DNA from 2 places in the Janthinobacterium pasteuri genome. Region 2 is predicted to be linked to the other one. Evidence: predicted binding sites of a transcription regulator. Region 2 holds the regulator's gene; the other holds the start of a gene.

Region 1 (10,029 bases), on a different contig from region 2:
GCTTCCCCCACCACGAAAAGGAAGCGGCCGCGAGAACGGCCACCGCGAGCGCAAACTAAGCGCTAAGATGCGCTATCGCTACCGACCAACTCGCACCATGAAAATCACGTTTCCCTTGCGCAGCTTCATCCGCAGCCGCCCCCACCTGAGCATGGCCACGGCCATCGGCGTGGCGGCCGGCCTGCTGCTGCCCTCGTCCTGGCAACAGATGACGCGTTTGCTGGCGGCGTGGAATGTCGCCGTCTGGTTCTACCTGGCGACGATGGCCTGGATGATGATGCGCGCCAACCATCACAAGGTGAAGGTGATGGCGGCACGCCAGGATGAGCGGGCCGCCACGGTCCTGTCGGCCCTGTCTGTCGCATCCGTGATGAGCCTGGTGGCCATCGTCTCGCAACTGTCCTCGATGAAAGACATGGCGCCGGACGAACGCGCACTGCATTACGGCTTGACGATCCTCACCCTGGTCGGCTCATGGTTCCTCGTCGGCACCCTGTTCTGCTTTCATTATGCCCACCTGTATTATCAGGCCGAGCCCGCGCTACGTCCCTTGAAATTTCCCGACGACGAGCAAAACCCCGATTACTGGGATTTTTTGTATTTCGCCTTCACCATCGCCGTGGCCGTGCAAACGTCGGACGTTTGCGTACAGACGCGATCGATGCGGCAGATCGTGCTGGGGCAATCCGTGCTGAGCTTTTTCTTCAACCTGGTCGTACTGGGACTGTCCATCAATATCGCCGCCGGCTTGATCAATGGGTAAGCAGCTGGGCAAAAGAATTCCACGGGGAAACTTGACCTGGCTGAAGGGTTAAGCTCATCTTAATCGTGTGCACCCTCTTAAAATACTGGAAAGAGGAGTAAGATAAGTTCCATGCACAGAGGTCATGTGCATGAGGCAACAACCAGGCCGCAGCACGCCTGAGATGGGTTTTTTTTGAATTGACAGGAGTAAGCATATGCAAATCAATATTCATACCGACAGCACCATCGCCAACACCGCTGGACTGAACGAACATGTGCAATCCGTACTTGAAAGCGCACTCAACCGCTTCCGCGACAACCTGACCCGCATCGAAGTCCACATCAGCGACACGAACGGCCCGAAAGGCGGCGCCGACGATATCCGCTGTGTCATGGAAGCACGCGTTGCTGGCTATCAGCCGATTGCCGTGACCGAACAGAACGCCACCGTGCATCAATCCGTAGCCGGCGCTACCGACAAACTCAAACGCGCCATCGATAGTGCCCTGGGCCGCCTGCAAGACAGCAAGCGCCACGCCACCGGCAAAAATGCCGTGATCGATACGGCCGAAGCGGAAGAAACCGCCGAGTAACTCCCCCACTGCAGCATTCTTCAGAGACCAAGGCAGCCGTTCAAGGCTGCCTTTGCACATCCGGCCGGCCTTTCGCGCGCGGCAACAACAATGCCAAAACCACCAATATTCCCGCTTATTGACGCGACAATGAAATAATTGTCGTATTTCACACAGTAAGTGACATCAAGCAAGCCTTTGCCGTTACAGCAAAGGCCGCTTTACGCTATCATGAAGCGACCGGCCCCCTGCTCGCGCGCGCCGGCTTTTTGAAAGTATGATTGTGGAACAGATCGGCAACTTTGGCGCTTCAGGCTGCAACATCGGCGATTTACAGCTATTTTGCGATGCTGCGGACAGCCAGACGGCCGCCATGCTGGCGCCCTGCCCCGTCATGCGCCTCGAAGCCGGCGAAGCCATTGCCGACAGCAAAGGCACCAGTCTGTACATCGTCCTGCGCGGCTCGCTAGCCGTGGCGGCAGACACCCACACGGGCATGGATGATGGCACCGTCAGCAAGGTCTTGCCCGGCGAAAGCGTGGGCGAACAATCGGTGCTCGATGAAGCAAGCAACCTGGCCGCCATTTCCGCGCTGGAAGAAACCGATTTGCTGGTGATCGACGCGGCCGTCGTCTGGGAATTGATCGAGCAATCGAACGGCCTGGCACGCAACCTGCTGCGCTTGCTGTCGTTCCGCATCCGCGCCGCCAATGCCCTGCTGCGCCGGCGCCAGAAATTGGGCGAATTCTACCGCCAGCTGTCGATGGTCGACAGCCTGACGGGCCTGTACAACCGCGCCTGGCTGACCGATTTACTGCCGAACATGATCATCACCGCTCACGCCAGCAGCTCGCCGCTGTCGCTGGTGATGATAGATCTCGACCATTTCAAGCGCTTCAACGACACGCACGGCCACCAGGCGGGCGACCAGGCGCTGCGCATTGCCGCGCAAGTGCTGGGCGCAGCCCTGCGGCCTACGGATTTTGCCGTGCGCTATGGTGGCGAGGAAATGATGGTGATCTTGCCCGACACCAGCGAACACGTGGCTCTGCGGGTCGCCGAGCGCTTGTGCGAGCGCATGCAGCACGCCGTCATCTTCGCCGACATGCGCAGCGCGCTGCCGCACATCACGGGCTCCTTCGGCGTCGCCATGCTGGCGGCGGATCAGGACGACGAAGCGTTGATCGCGGCGGCCGATGCGGCGCTGTATCGCGCCAAAGCATCGGGCCGTAACCGCGTAAGCACCTGATAAAACGCCCATGGCGTCGTTGCAATGCCTCGTCGTACATTCGTACTGCCTTCGGCACTGCGCCTAGCCCTGGACATTTTCTCAGGCGCTTCCGGCGTAATATTGATCAGGCAGCCTTGCTGTCGGCCGGCTTGGCCGCATCATCCTTCTTGCTGCTGTGTGCGGCGATGAAATCCGCATAGCCCTTCTGCACCAGTTCATACGTCTTGTCGATATTGCCGGCGATATCGCCATTCAGCACTTTCAAGCCACCCAAGATATCGCGCGCTTCCTTGAAGCCTTTCTCCATGCCGCCGCTGATGGTATCCATGAACTTGGTCAGGGCCGTATCGTCGTCCATGCCCGGGTTTTGTTTTTTGAACGCGTCAAAAAAACCCGTCGACAGCGATACGATGCGGCTTGCCGTCGCCTCGGCGCTATTGTCCTGCGAGGCCGCATTCTGGATTGCATCGTCGCCGTACTGGCCCTTCAGCGCTTCATTGATGTTGGTGATGGCCGTCTTGTACAGCAACGCCAGCGGCTCGTTTTCCGAACCGATCGACACATTCAGCGAGGCCTGCATGATGGAGGCGTTCAACTGCAGCTTGCTGCGGTCATTCACGCTCATTTCAGTCCTGGCGCCGTGCTGGACCTTATCGTCCTTGCCGGCAACACCCGTACTGACGGAAGTCACGGAAGGGGAGGAATTGCCGCTTGCGGCGATGGGAATTGACACGATAGACCTCCTTGAACGGGCAATGTATGCCACCATGCGGGAAACGCCATGATGACCATCCTCTCGTGTAGTATCGGCAGGTTTTCAGAAAACTGTAGCCGCGACGCTTTGAGCGGCCCAGATAACCAATTAAGCAACGACCATCAATGACTACCCAGACTTTCCTTTGGCACGACTACGAAACTTTTGGCGTCCAGCCGCGCCGCGACCGCCCGGCCCAGTTCGCCGCCATCCGCACGGATGCCGACCTCAACGAGATCGGCGACCCGATCATGCTGTATTGCCAGCCTGCCAATGATTTCCTGCCCGACCCGCAATCGTGCCTGATCACGGGCATCACACCGCAGCAATGCTTGCAGCTGGGCGTGCCCGAGCACCAGTTCGCCGCCACCATCGAAGCGGCCTTTTCGGAACCGGGCACCATCGGCGTGGGTTACAACACCATCCGTTTCGACGATGAAGTCACGCGTTTCCTGTTCTGGCGCAACCTGATCGACCCGTATGCGCGCGAATGGAAGAACCATTGCGGCCGCTGGGACATCCTCGACGTGGTGCGCATGACGCACGCGCTGCGCCCGGACGGCATTCAATGGCCGAAGCGCGACGATGGCCAGACCAGTTTCAAGCTGGAACACTTGAGCAAAGAAAACGGCCTGGCCCACGAAGCGGCGCACGATGCGCTGTCCGACGTGCGCGCCACCATCGCCCTGGCGCGCCTGATCAAGCAGAAACAGCCGAAACTGTTCGAATTTTGCCTGGCGCTACACAAGAAGGACAGGGTCGCCAGCGAGATGGGCATGCACCTGGCCGCCAGCGAGCGCCAGCCCTTCCTGCACGTGTCCGGCATGTTCCCCGCCGAACGGGGCTGCCTGGGCATCGTCTGGCCGCTGGCCACGCACCCGAGCAACAAGAATGAGATCCTGGTCTGGGATTGCGCCTACGACCCGCGCGAACTGTTCAGCCTGGACGCCGACACCATCCGCACGCGATTATTTACGCGCAAGGAGGCCATGCCGGAAGGCATGACGCGCCTGCCCGTGAAAAGCGTGCACCTGAACAAGTCGCCCATGCTGGTCGGCAATCTGAAAACCCTGTCGCCGGCCATGGCCGCGCAATGGGGCATCGACTTGGATGCCGCGAAAATCAACGCGCAGCTGGCTGCCACGGCGCCGAACATGGAGGCGATCTGGGCCGAAGTGTTCCAGCGCCCGGGCGCGCATGTCGCGCTGGATGTGGATGAGGATTTGTACAACGGTTTCGTCAGCAACGACGACCGCCGCCTGCTCGAATCGCTGCGCCGCGACACGCCGGCCAAGCTGGCCACGGCGCGCCCCTCGTTTGCCGACGAACGCTTGCAGGAATTGCTGTTCCGCTACCGCGCCCGCAATTTCCCGCAAACCCTGAGCGAAGCGGAAAACCTGCGCTGGGAACAGCACCGCGCCGCCCGCCTGTTCGACGGCGACGGCGGCGCCCGCACCATCGAGATGCTGTTTACGGAAATCGACGTGCTGTCGGAATCAGTCGATGAACGGGGAGAAGAGATATTGGGCGAGCTGTACGATTACGCAGAGATGGTGGCACCCATGCGCGACTGAAACCCTAATGCAGAGAGACTGGGGTCCGACCCTGAGGGACTCGGCGTCCCCGTCCGACCCCGGCATTTAAGGTGTTGGGTTGTTATACAGAACGATGCGCATTGATCGCGTCGCGCGTCTCGATCGCCACGCGGCGCGCCGCATCGGCGAAGTCTTCGCCCGCTTGCGGCGTGGCATAGATGATGGCGCGCGAAGAGCTGATCATCATGCCCATGCCGTTCGCCGTCTGGCCCGCGCCGACGGTGGCGGCGATGTCACCGCCCTGGGCGCCGATGCCGGGCACCAGCAGCGGCATGTCGCCCACGATGGCGCGTACTTGCGCCAGTTCTTCAGGGAAGGTGGCGCCGACGACGAGCGCGCACTGGCCGTTCTTGTTCCATTTCTCGGCCACCAGGCGCGCCACGCGCTGGTACAGGGGCACGCCGTCCGTGTCGAGGAATTGCAGGTCCGAGCCGCCCGGATTCGAGGTGCGGCACAGAATGATCACGCCACGGTCTTGCCACGCCAGGTAGGGGTCGAGCGAATCCTCGCCCATGTACGGGTTCACGGTGACGGCATCGGCGCCGTAGCGCTCGAACGCTTCGCGCGCGTATTGCGTGGCCGTGGCGCCGATGTCGCCCCGTTTCGCGTCGAGGATCAGGGGGATATGCGGGTAATTCTCGCGCACGTAGCGGCAGATGTCTTCCAGCTGTTTTTCCGCGCCCAGCGCGCCGAAATACGCGATCTGCGGCTTGAAGGCGCAGGCCAGGTCGGCCGTGGCGTCGATGATGCGCGTGCAAAAGGTGGTGATTCCATCGGGTAAGTCGCGCAATTCGGCCGGCAGTTTCGCCAGGTCGGGGTCCAGTCCCACGCACAGCAGGGAATTATTGGCCGTCCACGCGGCGGATAATTTATTGATGAAATTCACGGCACACCTTCTCTATATTCAGTTGCAAACCCCGTATTGTAACGCGGCGCAGGGTTGCCACGGCGCGCCAAAGCAGCCATGGGCGACGGCCTGCGCTTATTAAACCGACATTGCGGGCCGTTTCAGGTATATTTGCCTCATCCCTTTTACTCTGCACGGAACCTATCATGCAAATCACCAATCGATTCACCAAATGGCTGCGCCTGGCGCTGAGCGTCACCGTCCTGGCCGGCATCCTGACGGGCTGCGGCTACAACGACTTCCAGAGCAAGGACGAAGCCACCAAGGCCGCCTGGGGCGAAGTGGTCAACCAGTACCAGCGCCGCGCCGACCTGATCCCCAACCTGGTCAATACCGTCAAGGGCTATGCCACGCACGAGCGCGAAACGCTGGAAGCGGTGACCAAGGCGCGCGCCGCCGCCACCAGTTTCCAGATCACGCCCGAAGTGCTGAACGACCCGGCCGCCTTCGAGAAATTCCAGCAAGTGCAGGGGCAGCTGTCGTCCGCCCTGTCGCGTTTGATGGTGGTGTCCGAGAAATACCCGGACCTGAAAGCCGACACGAGTTTTCGCGACTTGCAGTCGCAGCTGGAAGGCACGGAAAACCGCATCACCGTGGCGCGCCAGCGTTACATCGTCGCCGTGCAGGATTACAACGTGCATGCGCGCAGCTTCCCGAACAATCTGACGGCCATGGTCTTCGGCTACAAGGTCAAGCCGTCGTTCACGGTGGAAAACGAAAAAGCCATTTCGACCGCGCCAACCGTCAACTTCGGCAAATAAGATGAAAGCCTGGTCTTCTCTGGCGGCGCTGGCGACGGCGCTGCTGCTGTGCACCAGCCTGCCCGCCGGCGCACAGGGCTTGCAAGCCGTGCCGCCCCTGGCCGCGCGCGTGACGGACAACGCCGGCATGCTCGACACCAAGCAGAAAGCGGCGCTGGAGGGCGTGCTGGCCGACTACGAAGCCAAGACGGGCAGCCAGATCGCCGTGCTGCTGGTCAAGAGCACGGAACCGGAAGCCATCGAGCAATACAGTATCCGCGTGACGGATGCCTGGAAGCTGGGCCGCAAGGGCGTCGATGACGGCGTGCTGCTGATGGTGGCGAAAGACAATCCGTCATCCTTGCGCCGCCTGCGCATCGAAGCGGGCCGCGGCGTGCAGGGCGTGTTGACGGATGCGCAATCGAAACGCATCCTGCAAGACGTGATCGCCCCGCATTTCAAGCAAAATGACTATTACGGCGGCCTGGTCGCTGGTATTGGCGCGATTGCCACCCTGCTGAACCAGGAGCAATTCCCCGCTCCCGCACAGCAAAAGGCCCCGGCCACCGTGGATGCGGGCGGCCTGACCTTTTGGCTGCCGCTGCTGTTCTTCGGCTTCCTGGTCGTGCTGACCGTGTTCCGCTCGCGCGGCGGACCGACCCGGCTGCAGCGCGGCAGCAACTGGTCCAGCGGCGCCACGGGCGTCGTGCTGGGCAGCATTTTGAGCCAGGCGCTGAACAACCGTGGTGGTGGCGGCTTTGGCGGTGGCGGTGGTTTTGGCGGTGGCGGTGGCGGCGGTGGTTTCGGTGGCGGCGGCGGCGGTTTTGACGGCGGCGGCGCCTCGGGAGATTGGTAATGACGAAACAACTGACATTTGGACAGCGCTGCGGACGCGCCTTGAAGCATTTGCGCGGCACGCCCGCGACGGCGCGCCAGGCCTTTCCCGAACGCACCCTGAAAGCCATCGAAACGACGATTGCCGACGGTGAAGCGATGCACCAGGCGGAAGTGCGCCTGATCGTCGAGGCGGCCCTGACACCGGGCATGGCTTACCAGGGCGTGAGCAACCGCGAGCGGGCGCGCGAACTGTTCGCCCAGTATGGCGTGTGGGATACGGAAGATAACGTTGGCGTGCTGATCTATATCAACCTGGCCGAACACCAGGTCGATATCGTGGCCGACCGCAATGTGGGCCGGCGCGTCACGCCGGAACAGTGGCAAGCAGTGTGCCGTACCATGACGGGAGGCTTCAAGGAGGGTAATTTCCACGACAGTACGCTCGATGCCTTGCTGCAACTGAATACCTTGTTGCAAAGCCACTTCCCCGCCGACGGTACGCGCGGCAACCAGTTGCCGAACGAACCCATCCTCCTCTGATTCCTGCCCAGGGATTAAAATCTGCCCATTGCCGCGCAGGCTGGCAGGCTGGGCAGCGCGGCCCCTATTACCGCCGAGGAGCACACATGAAACTGATCAATCAAACCGCCATCGTCACGGGCGCCACGCAAGGCATCGGGCTGGCCTGCGCCACGCGCCTGATCGCCGAAGGGGCGCAAGTGATGCTGGTCGACATCAAGGAAGAAGGTGCGCAGGCGGCTGCCGCCCTCGGCCCGCAGGCGCGCTTCTTTTGCGCCGACGTCAGCCAGAAGGCGGACGTGGATGCCATGCTGAAGGAAACGCTGGCCCAGTTCGGCCACATCGATATCCTCATCAACAATGCGGGCGTCACGCACGCAGCCGATTTCCTCGATGTCTGCGAAGACGATTTCGACCGCGTCATGCGCATCAACCTGAAATCGATGTTCCTGTGTGGCCAGGCCGTGGCGCGCGAAATGGTCAAGCGCAACAGCGGCTGCATCATCAACATGTCCAGCGTGAATGCAGAACTGGCGATCCCGAACCAGGTGCCGTATGTGGTGTCAAAAGGTGCGATCAACCAGCTGACCAAGGTCATGGCCTTGAATCTCGCCTCGCATGGCGTGCGCGTGAACGGCATCGGGCCGGGCACCATCCTGACGGAACTGGCCAAGCAAGCGGTGCTGTCGAGCCCGCAGGCGCGCCACACGATCCTGTCGCGCACCCCGTTGGGCCGCTGCGGCGAACCGGAAGAAGTGGCCGGCATCGCCGCCTTCCTGGCCAGCGACGACGCCTCCTACATGACGGGCCAGACCATCTATGTCGATGGCGGACGCATGGCGCTCAACTACACGGTGGCCGTGAAGGAGTGAAAGTGAAACAGCATAGTTATATCAAAAAAGAATAATGCATATTTAAAAAGATCATTAGACACATATCGTGCGACGCAGCATAATGCACCTGTCTCCACTATTCTCCTCCAAGAAAATAGTTTTAAGCCCGCTTTCACCAGCGGGCTTTTTTTTTGCTATCACTGCTGAAACATGGCTATTCTTGCCATATCCCACAATTTCCTCGGTCGTTCTGCCTGCTGCAAAAAAATGTTGCGCCGTGTCATCGGCCCGTCATGTTCGCCCCCTATACTTGCTTCATCTGCTGTACAGGCAACCGATATGCCTGACTACAGACAGGTGTGCTGCGATGGCACACCACTCCCCTTTCATGACTGTGGCGCGCGCCGGCAAGGCGGGCGACATGGTGAGTACCGAGCAACTCTCAACTCTTGGCCCATTTCATTTGGGTTTTTGGCCCGCGTCCCCGCGGGCCTTTTTTTTGCCTGTACGGCAGGCTCTTGTGCGAAAACATGGTGGCCCGCCATGCACATGATATTGTGACTGCCTTTCCATCTGTCCTGACGCATCATGCCTTCACCATTACTCGAACTCTGCTTTGCCGACCGCCACGCACGCCTGCGCTACCGTACCGCACTGCTGTTGTATGTCCTGGTGATCCTGGTCGGCGACATACCCGGCGTGCGCGCGGACGTGGGCCAATATGCCTCGGGCGGCGTACTGCATTCCTTCGGCTATGGCGTGCTGGCCCTGATCCTGTTCAGCGGCACGGGCGGCAGCATGGCGCGCCGGGCGCTGCTGTCGGTACTGATGGTGGCGGCCATGGGCGCGCTGGACGAATTCATCCAGAGTTTCCTGCCTTACCGCCATGGCGCCGTGAGCGACTGGGTGGTCGATATCACGGCCGCAGCGGCGGTCTGCCTGCCACTGTATTTTCTCTGGCCCAAAATGGTCGCCGCTGCCCTTGGCAAGAGCGCGCCGCTGCCCGAAGCCTGACCGGGGGCAATGCCCGCCCGTCAGGCGCGATCCGCTACGTTATCCTGCAATGCCAGCCGCAACTGTCCCTGGCCGCACGCACTGGGCTTGCCCAGACGCCGCATCAGGGCGCGCGTTTCGCGCCGGCTGCCTGCCCCGATGGCGCGTGCCGCGTCGCGCTGCATGTCGAGCAACTGTTCCGAGCGCGCCAGCCGCACCAGTCCATGCAAGGCCTGGGTCAGTACATGGCGTGCACGGGCATCACGTGCAGTGCCGACGACGGCCAGCACCAACGTATCGATCA
Region 2 (10,029 bases):
CCCTGCAAAAGGCGCTCGACGACTGGAGTTTCATCGCCCCCCAGCTGGACTTGCTGTACCAGACCATCAATAGCGGCCGTGGCCATCGGGCCTTCGAGTTCGATCCCGCCAACTGCATGGCCCCCTTGCCGCGCAGCAGTCTGCGCGTGGGAAGCACGTCCTACCTGCAGCAGATCGAGCGGGCCTGCAAGGCGGCGGGCGTTGACGCGCCTGCCAATCTGCGCGAGGCGCCACGGATGTACCAGGGCGCCAGCGACGATTTCCTCGGTGCCCACGACGACATCACCCTGGCGCACGAGCAGTGGGGCATCGATTATGAAGCGGGCATCGCCGCCATCACGGACGACGTGGCCATGGGTTCAACGCCGGACCAGGCACACCTGAACATCAAGCTATTGATGCTGGTCAACGACATTACCCTGCGCAACCTGGCGCCCGACGAGCAGGCCAGTGGTTACGGCTTTCTGCAATCGAAACCGGCCATGGCCTGCTCGCCCGTGGCTATCACGCCCGACGAGCTGGGCGACGCCTGGCGCGGCGGCAAGGTGCATTACGCGCTGCGTTGCAGCCTGAACGGCAAATTGACGGGCCAGCCCCACGCGGGCGCCGACATGGCCTTCAATTACCCGCAATTGCTCGCCCACTTGTGCCAGACGCGCAACGCGCGCGCCGGCAGCGTGGTCAGCGCGGGCGGCATCGCCAACAAGGAAGTCAAGAAGGGGTTTTCCAGTATCGTTGAGCGACGTAACCAGGAGATGATCGCCGATGGCGTCGTCAGTACGCCCTATTTGCTGTTCGGTGATGTTGTTCGATTCGACATGCTGGGTGACGATGGCAAGTCGCTGTTTGGCGCGATAGAACAAACGCTGAAACAGGCCGAGACGCGCAAGTCGCGTTAAGGTTTCTGCGGAGCAAAGGAAAAGCAGGGGATTCGCCCTCCTTTTCCCTTGATGGCGTTGCCGTCATTGAACCGATAATGCGTCATGCCCAGTCCGTATTGCGCCTAACCAGGCTGCAGGACTTCACCGGAGTTGATTGATGTCGGAAGACAGCGACGCAGAAAAGACCGAAGCCGCGTCACCGAAGCGCCTCGAGCAGGCGCGTGAGGAAGGCGACGTTCCGCGATCGCGTGAAGTGGCAACGTTTACGGTGCTGATGGCGTCCGGCTGTTGCCTGTGGTTTGCCGGCGACGCCATCGTGCGCCGGCTGACGGCCGTCATGGTGTCCGGCCTGACTCTGGACCGGGAGCAGATCCTCAATCCCGACGCGATGATGTTGCGCATCGGCTACGACGTGGGCTCAGTCTTGCTGACTTGCCTGCCGTATGCCGCGGCCATCATGCTCGTCGCCCTCGCTTCGCCCGTGCTGGTGGGCGGCTGGCTGTTCAGTTCCAAGGCATTCACCCCCAATTTTGGCAAGCTCAACCCGATTCGCGGCCTGGGCAATATGTTTTCGAAGAATGCGCTGGTGGAGTTGCTCAAGGCTGTCGCCAAGACCATCGTCGTCGGCGTCGTCGCCTGGATGGTGATGCAGCACCAGAAAGACGCCGTGCTGGGCCTGTCGGTGGAATCCTTGCGCGCCGGTTCGGCTCATTTGATCAGCCTGCTGATCACGGCCTTCCTGATGATCGTGGGCGCGCTGGGCCTGATCGCCGCCATCGACGGTCCCTACCAGATGTGGCACTACGCCAACAAGATGAAAATGTCCTTGCAGGAAGTCAAGCAGGAATCGAAGGAGTCGGACGGTAATCCGCAGATCAAGGCGAAGATCCGCCAGATGCAGCATGAAATGTCGCGCCGTCGCATGATGGCCGACGTGCCGACGGCCGATGTGGTGGTGACCAATCCTACCCACTACGCGGTGGCCTTGAAGTATGGCGAGAATTCGCGCGGCGCGCCGCAGGTGGTGGCCAAGGGCATCGACGAGGTGGCGGCGAAGATCCGCGAACTGGCGGGCGAACACAAGGTCGCCATCCTGGAAGCACCGGCCCTGGCGCGTGCGCTGTACAAGCACACGGACATTGGCGATGAGATCCCCGAGGCGCTGTATGGTGCCGTGGCCGAAGTGCTGGCGTATGTGTTCCAGCTGCGCAGCTATGGCAGTGGCCACGGCCAGCGCCCCGACAAGCCGAAAAAACTCGACGTGCCGCCGGAACTCGATCCGCTCGACCCCGCATCGCAGATCAAAGCCGCAGCAGACGCAGCAGACAAGAATAAAGGAAGCACACCATGAACGGCCTGAGATTGCCAGCCTGGCTCAGCGGAATGAGCAACAACGCCAGCAAGGGCATCGCCGCGCCTGTCATCATCATCATGCTGCTGGCGATGATGGTGCTGCCGCTGCCGGCCTTCATCCTCGATATTTTCTTCAGTTTCAATATCGCGCTGTCCATCATCGTGCTGCTGACGGCGCTGTACACGGTCAAGCCGCTCGACTTCATGGCGTTCCCGACCATCCTGCTGGTGTCGACCATGCTGCGCCTGTCGCTGAACGTGGCGTCCACGCGCGTGGTGCTGACGGAAGGCCATACGGGCGCCGACGCGGCCGGTAAAGTGATTGAAGCGTTCGGTCACTTCCTGATCGGCGGTAATTACACGGTCGGTATCGTGGTGTTCATCATTTTGACCATCATCAACTTCACCGTGGTGACCAAGGGTGCGGGCCGTATCGCCGAGGTAGGTGCCCGCTTCGCGCTGGACGCCATGCCCGGCAAGCAGATGGCCATCGATGCCGACCTGAACGCCGGCCTGATCGGCGAAGACGAGGCGCGCCGCCGCCGCACGGAAGTGGCGCAGGAAGCGGAATTCTATGGCGCCATGGACGGTGCCAGCAAATACGTGCGCGGTGACGCCATCGCCGGCATCATGGTCACCGTCATCAATATCGTCGGCGGCTTGCTGGTGGGCTTGCTGCAGCACGACATGGGCTTTGCCGATGCGCTCAAGAACTACACCCTGCTGGCCATCGGTGACGGCCTGGTGGCACAGATTCCTTCGCTGATCATTTCCACGGCAGCCGGTATCGTCGTCTCGCGCGTGGCCAGCGACCAGGACATCGGCACCCAGCTGGTGGGGCAATTGTTTGCGAAACCGCAAGTGCTATATATTACCGCCGGCATCATCGGCGGCATGGGCTTGATTCCCGGCATGCCGAACATGGTCTTCATCCTGCTGGCCTCATTGCTGGCCGGTTCCGCGTATTTGATCAGCAAGAAGCGTACGCAGGAAAAGGCGGCGGCGGAAACGCCGGCCGAAGCGCCGCAAGCGACCGTGGCGCCCGAGCAGGAAGAAGCCAGCTGGCAAGACATCATGCCCGTCGATACCCTGGGCCTGGAAGTGGGCTACCGCCTGATCCCGCTGGTCGACAAGACGCAGGGCGGCGAATTGCTCAAGCGCATCAAGGGCATCCGCAAGAAATTTGCCCAGGAAGTGGGCTTTCTGGCGCCACCCGTGCATATCCGCGACAACCTGGAATTGAAGCCGTCCGCCTACCGCATCACCCTCAAGGGCGTGGAAGTGGGCGTGGGCGAAGCATTCAACGGGCAGTTCCTGGCGATCAATCCCGGCATGGCCAGCGGCACCTTGCCGGGCCTGGCCACCAGCGACCCCGCGTTCGGCTTGCCCGCCACCTGGATCGACGCGAGCTTGCGCGACCAGGCGCAATCGATGGGCTACACGGTCGTCGATGCGGGCACCGTGGTGGCCACGCACTTGAATCATCTGATCACCTCGCACGCCTCCGAGCTGCTGGGGCGCGCCGAAGTGCAATCGCTGCTCGATCACCTGGGCAAGGATGCGCCGCGCCTGGTGGAAGACCTGGTGCCGAAGATGCTGTCGCTGTCGACTCTGCAAAAAGTGCTGCAGAACCTGCTGGCCGAGGGCGTGCACATCCGCGACATGCGCACCATCATCGAAACCCTGGCCGAGCATACGGTCAATACGCAAGACCCGAACGATTTGACGGCGCTGGTGCGCGTATCCCTGGGCCGCGCCATCGTGCAGCAATTGTTCCCCGGCGCGGCCGAACTGTCCGTGATGACCCTGGACAGCCGCCTGGAGCGCCTGCTGATGCAAGCCATGGGCAATGGCGGCGATGGCGCGGGCATCGAGCCGGGCCTGGCCGATACCATCGCGCACCAGGCGGGCCTGGCTGCCCAGCAGCAGGAAGCGCTGGGCCTGACGCCCGTGCTGCTGGTGCCGGCGCCGCTGCGCGCGTTGCTGTCGCGCTTCCTGCGCCGCGCCCTGCCGCAGCTGAAAGTGCTGTCGCATGCGGAAGTGCCGGAAACCAAGACCATTCGCGTCACCAGCCTGGTGGGCGCGCAATAGTTGGCATAGTCAATACCGGGGTCAGACCCTCAACACCGCCAACACCAAGGTCATCGCCAAGGTGTGAGGGGGTCTGACCCCAGCCTTTGCTTAGCCCTTGATTTTGGTCAAAAAAACATCAATTTCCTCCCGGCAAACTGAATAACGGGTACTTTCCCGTCCTGTTCCTTCGATCATTTCCTCCAGGCATCGCTAATAATAGAAACTGTCCGGGTGATCTGTGTCCATGTGGAAGACAGCACCCAAGCAACAGGAGTCGACGATGGTCACACAGTTCAGCCAGTATTGCGCCACCCCCGCCTTGGGAGGCCGGTCATGAATGTGAAGAAATTTACGGGCGCCTCGTCGCGCGATGCGCTGCGCAAGGTGCGCGAAGCGCTGGGCCCCGATGCCGTGATCCTGTCGAACCGCCAGGCCGATGGCGTGGTGGAAATCCTCGCGCTGGCCAATGACGATGCCGCTTCGCTGGCCTCGCCGCCGGCCGCGTCCGAAATGGCCCAGCCCCGTCCCCAGTTGCAGACCCAGTTCGCCACGCCGCAGCGTCCGGCCGCCCCGGCCCAGCGCCCGGCTGCGCTACGCGCGGCCGCGCCGCGCCAGGCTTCTTCCGAGCCAGTGGACATGGCCCGCATGCAGCAGATGATGGCCAGCGCGCTGGCGCACGTCAAAGAGAACGCCGCCGCCGAGATGAGCGGCATGATGAATGAAATCCGCGCCATGCGCGGCATGATGGAAACCCAGCTGGCGGAAATCTCGTGGGGCTCGACGCAGCAGCGCGAGCCGCAAAAAGCCGTGGTGCTGCGCGAAATGCTGGCCGCCGGTTTTTCGGCCAGCCTGGCGCGCTACCTGATCGACAAGCTGCCCGCCGGCCTCGATGGCGCGCAAAGCATGCGCTGGATCAAGACCGTCCTCAGCCGTAACCTGAATACGGTGGCCAATGAAGACGCCATGCTGGAGCAGGGCGGCGTGTTTGCCCTGGTGGGCCCGACCGGCGTCGGCAAGACCACCAGCACGGCCAAGCTGGCGGCCCGCTGCGTGATGCGCCATGGCCCTGAAAAGCTGGCCCTGATCACCACGGACGCCTATCGTATCGGCGCGCATGAACAGCTGCGCATCTACGGCAAGATCCTCGGCGTGATGGTGCATTCGGTGAAAGATGAAGCGGACTTGCGCATCGCCCTGAAGGAATTGAAGAACAAGCACACGGTGCTGATCGATACGGTGGGCGTGAGCCAGCGCGACCAGATGGTCACGGAACAGGTGGCCATGTTGTCGGGCGCCGGCGCCGATGTGAAACGCCTGCTGTGCCTGAATTCCACGGCGACGCAGGAAACCCTCAATGAAGTGGTGCGCGCCTACCAGGGCAGCGGCCTGGCCGGCTGCATCATGACCAAGCTCGATGAAGCGGCTTCGATCGGCAATGTGCTCGACGTGGTGATCCGCCAGAAGCTGAACCTGTTTTATGTGTCGAACGGCCAGCGCGTGCCGGAAGATTTGTACCTGGCCGACCGCGGCTACCTGATCGACCGCGCCTTCAAGCTCAAGCGCGATGCGGCGGCGACGCAGTTTTCCGATGCCGAACTGCCGTTGCTGATGGCGCAGGCGGCTGCCCGCAACAATGAAGCGCGCGGGGTGCACCTTGGCTAATTTCGATTTCGACCAGGCCGAGGGCTTGCGCCGCATGCTGGCCGGCCCGCAGCCGCGCGTGATGACATTTTTATCGGCCACGCCGCAAGATGACAAGGGCGCCATGCTGGTCAACCTGGGCGCCTCGCTGGCCTACGGCGGCAATGACGTGCTGCTGCTCGACGCCAGTGGCGGCAGCGATGGCGTCGCTGCGCGCCTGGGACTGGCGCACGGCGCCAGCCTGCGCGACGTGGCGCGCCAGCAGTGCGCGTTGAACCAGGTCATCCACCAGGTGCCGCAAGGCTTCGGCGTGGCCAGCCTGGGCGCGCGCAACCATTTGATGGATAGCATGGACTATGCGGGCGAGGAAGAATTGCGCCGCCTGGGCAAGACCTTCGAAGTGCTGGCGCGCCAGAGCGGCATCGTGCTGGTCGACGGCGTCGTGGCCGACGAGGGCGATTGCTTCCCCGTGCCGCTGATGGCTTCGTCCGATATCGTGGTGCAAGTCTCGACCAGCGCCACCTCGATCAAGGCCGCGTACTGCCTGATCAAGCGCCTGAGCCAGGAACTGGGACGCCGTCCTTTTGGCATTCTGGTCACCGGCGCTTCCGAATCCGAGGCAAAAGTGGTATACGATAATATGGCGCAAGCGGCGAGCCGCTACCTGGCCGTGAAACTGACTTCGATGGGGTCGGTGCCTGCCGATGAGTATCTGCACCGTGCGGCGCGGCTGGGCCGCAGCGTGGTCGATGCCTTTCCGCTGGCGGGGGCCTCGGTGGCGTTTCGCGGACTGGCCGAGCGGCTGGCCCGTTCGGCGGCGCCGGTGCTCGGTGGCACCTTGTATCAGACGGGGAGCTTGCAGCAGTTCAGCGCCTGATTCCATCATCAGCACACGATAGCAGTTAAAACAATAAGCAGCCTATGTACACGGTCAAAGGGAAATCGAACAAGGACTATTTGCTGACGGAGCACATTCCGCTGGTGAAGCGTCTGGCGCACCATATGAAGGCGAAATTGCCGCCTTCGGTCGAGGTCGATGACCTGATCCAGGCCGGCATGATCGGCCTGCTCGACGCCATCAGCCGCTATGAAGAGACGCATGGCGCGCAGTTCGAGACGTATGCCGTGCTGCGCATCCGCGGCGCCATGCTCGACGAATTGCGCACCAGCGACTGGCTGCCGCGCAGCATGCGCCAGAACATGCGCAAGATCGAAGAGGCGATGAGCACCCTGCAGCAGCGCCTGGGCCACCCGCCGACGGAGTCGGAAGTGGCGAAATTGCTGAAGATGTCGCTGTCCGACTACCAGGAAATGCTGGGCGACGGCGGCGGCCACCAGTTGCTGTACTACGAAGACTTTCATGACCCGGACGGCAATGACAGCTTTCTCGACCGCCATTGCGTGGACGAGGACAGCGACCCCTTGCGATCCCTGCTTGATACCGATTTCCGGCAATCCGTGATCGATGCCATCGACGCGCTGCCGCCACGCGAGAAAATGCTCATGGGCCTGTATTACGAAGAAGAGCTGAATCTGAAGGAGATCGGCGCGGTGATGGGCGTGTCCGAATCGCGCGTCTCGCAGCTGCATACCCAGGCCGTCGCGCGCCTGCGCGCAACCTTGAGGGAGCTGGCGTGGACTGGTCCAGCGTAATCGGGCTGGCGCTGGCGCTGGCGGGCCTGCTGGTCGGCCAGGCACTGGAAGGCGGCAAGATGGCCTCCCTGCTGCAGCCGGCCGCCTTTGCCATCGTGGTCATTGGCACCTTCGGCGCCGTGCTGCTGCAAACGCGGCTGCGCACCTTTGTGCGCGGCCTGGAAATGCTGCGCTGGGTGTTCCTGCCGCCGGCCGACACGCGCGCCGCGCTGGCGCGCGACATCGGGCAATGGAGTTTGACGGCGCGCCGCGACGGCCCGCTGGCGCTCGAGCGCCTGATGGAAAACACGGCCGACCGCTTCAACGCCAAGGGCTTGCGCATGATCGTCGACGGCATCGCCCCCGACAAGCTGCGCCAGCTGCTCGACGTGGAAATCTCCGCCTATGAAATGGCTGAGCGCCAGGCCGTCAAGGTGTGGGAATCGGCGGCCGGCTATTCGCCCACCATCGGTATTCTGGGCGCCGTACTGGGCCTGATCCACGTCATGGAAAACCTCACCGACCCGAGTAAATTAGGTAGCGGCATCGCCGTCGCCTTTGTCTCGACGATTTATGGCGTGGGCCTGGCCAATCTGTTGTTCTTGCCGGTGGCCAATAAACTCAAGGCCATCGTCTCGCGCCGCGTGCTGCAATATGAAATCACGGCCGCCGTGCTGTACGACATCGCCACGGGCGACCATACGCGCATCATCGAAGAGCGCGTGGCCAGCCTGCTGCACGAGCACTGAGCATGATGCGGCGCGCGCGCAGGAAGTATGACGAGGAACCGGACAACCAGGACCGCTGGCTGATCTCGTACGCCGACTTCATCACTTTGCTGTTCGCCTTTTTCGTCGTGATGTATGCGATTTCGCAAGTCAACGAGGGCAAATACCGCGTCTTCCAGAATGCCATCGGCCAGGCTTTCAGTCTGGAAAAGGGCGCGCCGCCCATCATCATGGAAGCACCGCAAGCGATCCCGCTGCCGAATCCCGCCCTGAAACGCCGCACGGAAGCCATCCGCCGCGAGCGCGAACACATGACGCGCCTGGCGCAGGACCTGACATCCACCCTGGCGCCGCTGGTCAAGGAAGGAAAAGTGCGGGTCACGCAGACGAGCCGCGGCGTGAGCGTGGAAATCAATGCCAGCGTGCTGTTCGACCCGGGCGCGGCGCGCCTGACGGCGGAATCGGACCAGGCCTTGCGCGCCGTCGCCGTGCTGCTCAAGGACGACACGCACGACGTGCAGGTGGAAGGGCATACGGATGTCCAGCCGATCAGCAATTCGGCCTTTGCCTCGAACTGGGAATTGTCTGCCGCGCGCGCCAGCGCCGTGGTGCGCCTGTTCATCGCCAGCGGCGTGCAAGCGTCGCGCCTGACGGCCGTGGGCCACGCCGACAACATCCCCGTGGCGCCGAACGCCACGCCGGAAGGGCGCGCGCGCAACCGCAGGGTCGCCGTGACGATTTTATCCGGCATCCCGGAAACGGTGACGGAAGTGCCGACGGCGCCTGTTGCACCTGCGCCGGTACCGGCTAACTGAACTCCGTTGCTTGGTACAATCGCGGCCTTCTCCCTTTTTATCTCTCGATCATGAAAAGCAGTTCCCTGGGCGGTCTCGTCTATTCCACCGAAACGGGCCGCATGTGTCCCGCATGCCGCCAGCCATTGGCGCAATGCGCGTGCAAGGCGCAAGCCAAGGCGGCGCCTGCGGGTGACGGCGTGGTGCGCGTGTCGCGCCAGACCAAGGGACGCGGCGGCAAGAGCGTCACCGTGGTGAAGGGCTTGCCGCTGGACGCCATCGCGCTGGCCCTGCTGGGCAAGCAGCTGCGCACGCAGTGCGGCTCGGGTGGCACCGTCAAGGATGGCGTGATCGAAGTGCAGGGCGACCATGTAGAGACGGTGATGGCCGCGCTGGCCAAGCTGGGTCACCAGCCGAAAAAGGCCGGCGGCTAGCCGGCTCGCGTGCGTGCGGCACTGTGCCGCGCGCCTGTGGTAACGTGCGTTTTCAGTCCACGCGCGCCACTTCATGATGAATATCAAACTTACCGGCATCGCCATCGCCGCTGCCATCGCGGCAGCGCTGGCGCTGGCGTACTGGCCCGCATCCGACGGCGGCGCGCCCGCAGTTGCTGCCACCGCTGCCGCCAGCGGGCCAGCGGGACGCAGCCTGGAATCGTATTTGAATATCGATGCCAGCCCGGTCGCCGATGCCGCGCCCGTTGTCGTGTCCCTGGCGCTGCGGCTCGAACGCCTGGGTGCCAGCGGCAGGGCGGAAGACGCGTATGCGGCCTTCAATCTGATCGACGACTGCATCGTTTTTCAACGCGAAAGCCGCTTGCCGGGGCTGGAATTCGAGCTGGGACGCGAGATGACGGCGGAAGAAAAAGCCGCCCAGCAGCAGCTGTGCGCGGGCCTGACGCAGCGCCAGCGCGACGACCGCCTCGGC

The links. The regulator FliA, encoded in region 2, starts transcription of late flagellar genes. The targets are predictions, from matches to a motif close to CTAAAGTTTNNNNNNNNNNNGCCGNTA.
Region 1: the regulator FliA is predicted to act here: its motif matches at 3,352-3,378, upstream of ACQ4WN_RS05185 (DUF5610 domain-containing protein).

What each region holds. Positions count from the first base shown of each region.
Region 1 covers NZ_JBNYXS010000003.1:188,455-198,483, forward strand. Annotated here, with positions in the region: gene ACQ4WN_RS05165 (MFS transporter) at 1-59, shown strand, start outside; gene ACQ4WN_RS05170 (DUF1345 domain-containing protein) at 98-763, shown strand; gene ACQ4WN_RS05175 (HPF/RaiA family ribosome-associated protein) at 960-1,337, shown strand; gene ACQ4WN_RS05180 (GGDEF domain-containing protein) at 1,600-2,565, shown strand; gene ACQ4WN_RS05185 (DUF5610 domain-containing protein) at 2,672-3,280, opposite strand; gene sbcB (exodeoxyribonuclease I) at 3,427-4,875, shown strand; gene pyrF (orotidine-5'-phosphate decarboxylase) at 4,958-5,782, opposite strand; gene ACQ4WN_RS05200 (LemA family protein) at 5,950-6,564, shown strand; gene ACQ4WN_RS05205 (TPM domain-containing protein) at 6,566-7,399, shown strand; gene ACQ4WN_RS05210 (TPM domain-containing protein) at 7,399-7,920, shown strand; gene ACQ4WN_RS05215 (SDR family NAD(P)-dependent oxidoreductase) at 8,007-8,771, shown strand; gene ACQ4WN_RS05220 (VanZ family protein) at 9,321-9,746, shown strand; gene ACQ4WN_RS05225 (hypothetical protein) at 9,767-10,029, opposite strand, start outside.
Region 2 covers NZ_JBNYXS010000012.1:21,013-31,041, forward strand. Annotated here, with positions in the region: gene ACQ4WN_RS13765 (fumarylacetoacetate hydrolase family protein) at 1-899, shown strand, start outside; gene flhB (flagellar biosynthesis protein FlhB) at 1,039-2,232, shown strand; gene flhA (flagellar biosynthesis protein FlhA) at 2,229-4,325, shown strand; gene flhF (flagellar biosynthesis GTPase FlhF) at 4,641-5,969, shown strand; gene ACQ4WN_RS13785 (MinD/ParA family ATP-binding protein) at 5,962-6,825, shown strand; gene ACQ4WN_RS13790 (RNA polymerase sigma factor FliA) at 6,870-7,601, shown strand; gene ACQ4WN_RS13795 (flagellar motor protein) at 7,583-8,329, shown strand; gene motD (flagellar motor protein MotD) at 8,335-9,123, shown strand; gene ACQ4WN_RS13805 (translation initiation factor Sui1) at 9,174-9,536, shown strand; gene ACQ4WN_RS13810 (hypothetical protein) at 9,610-10,029, shown strand, end outside.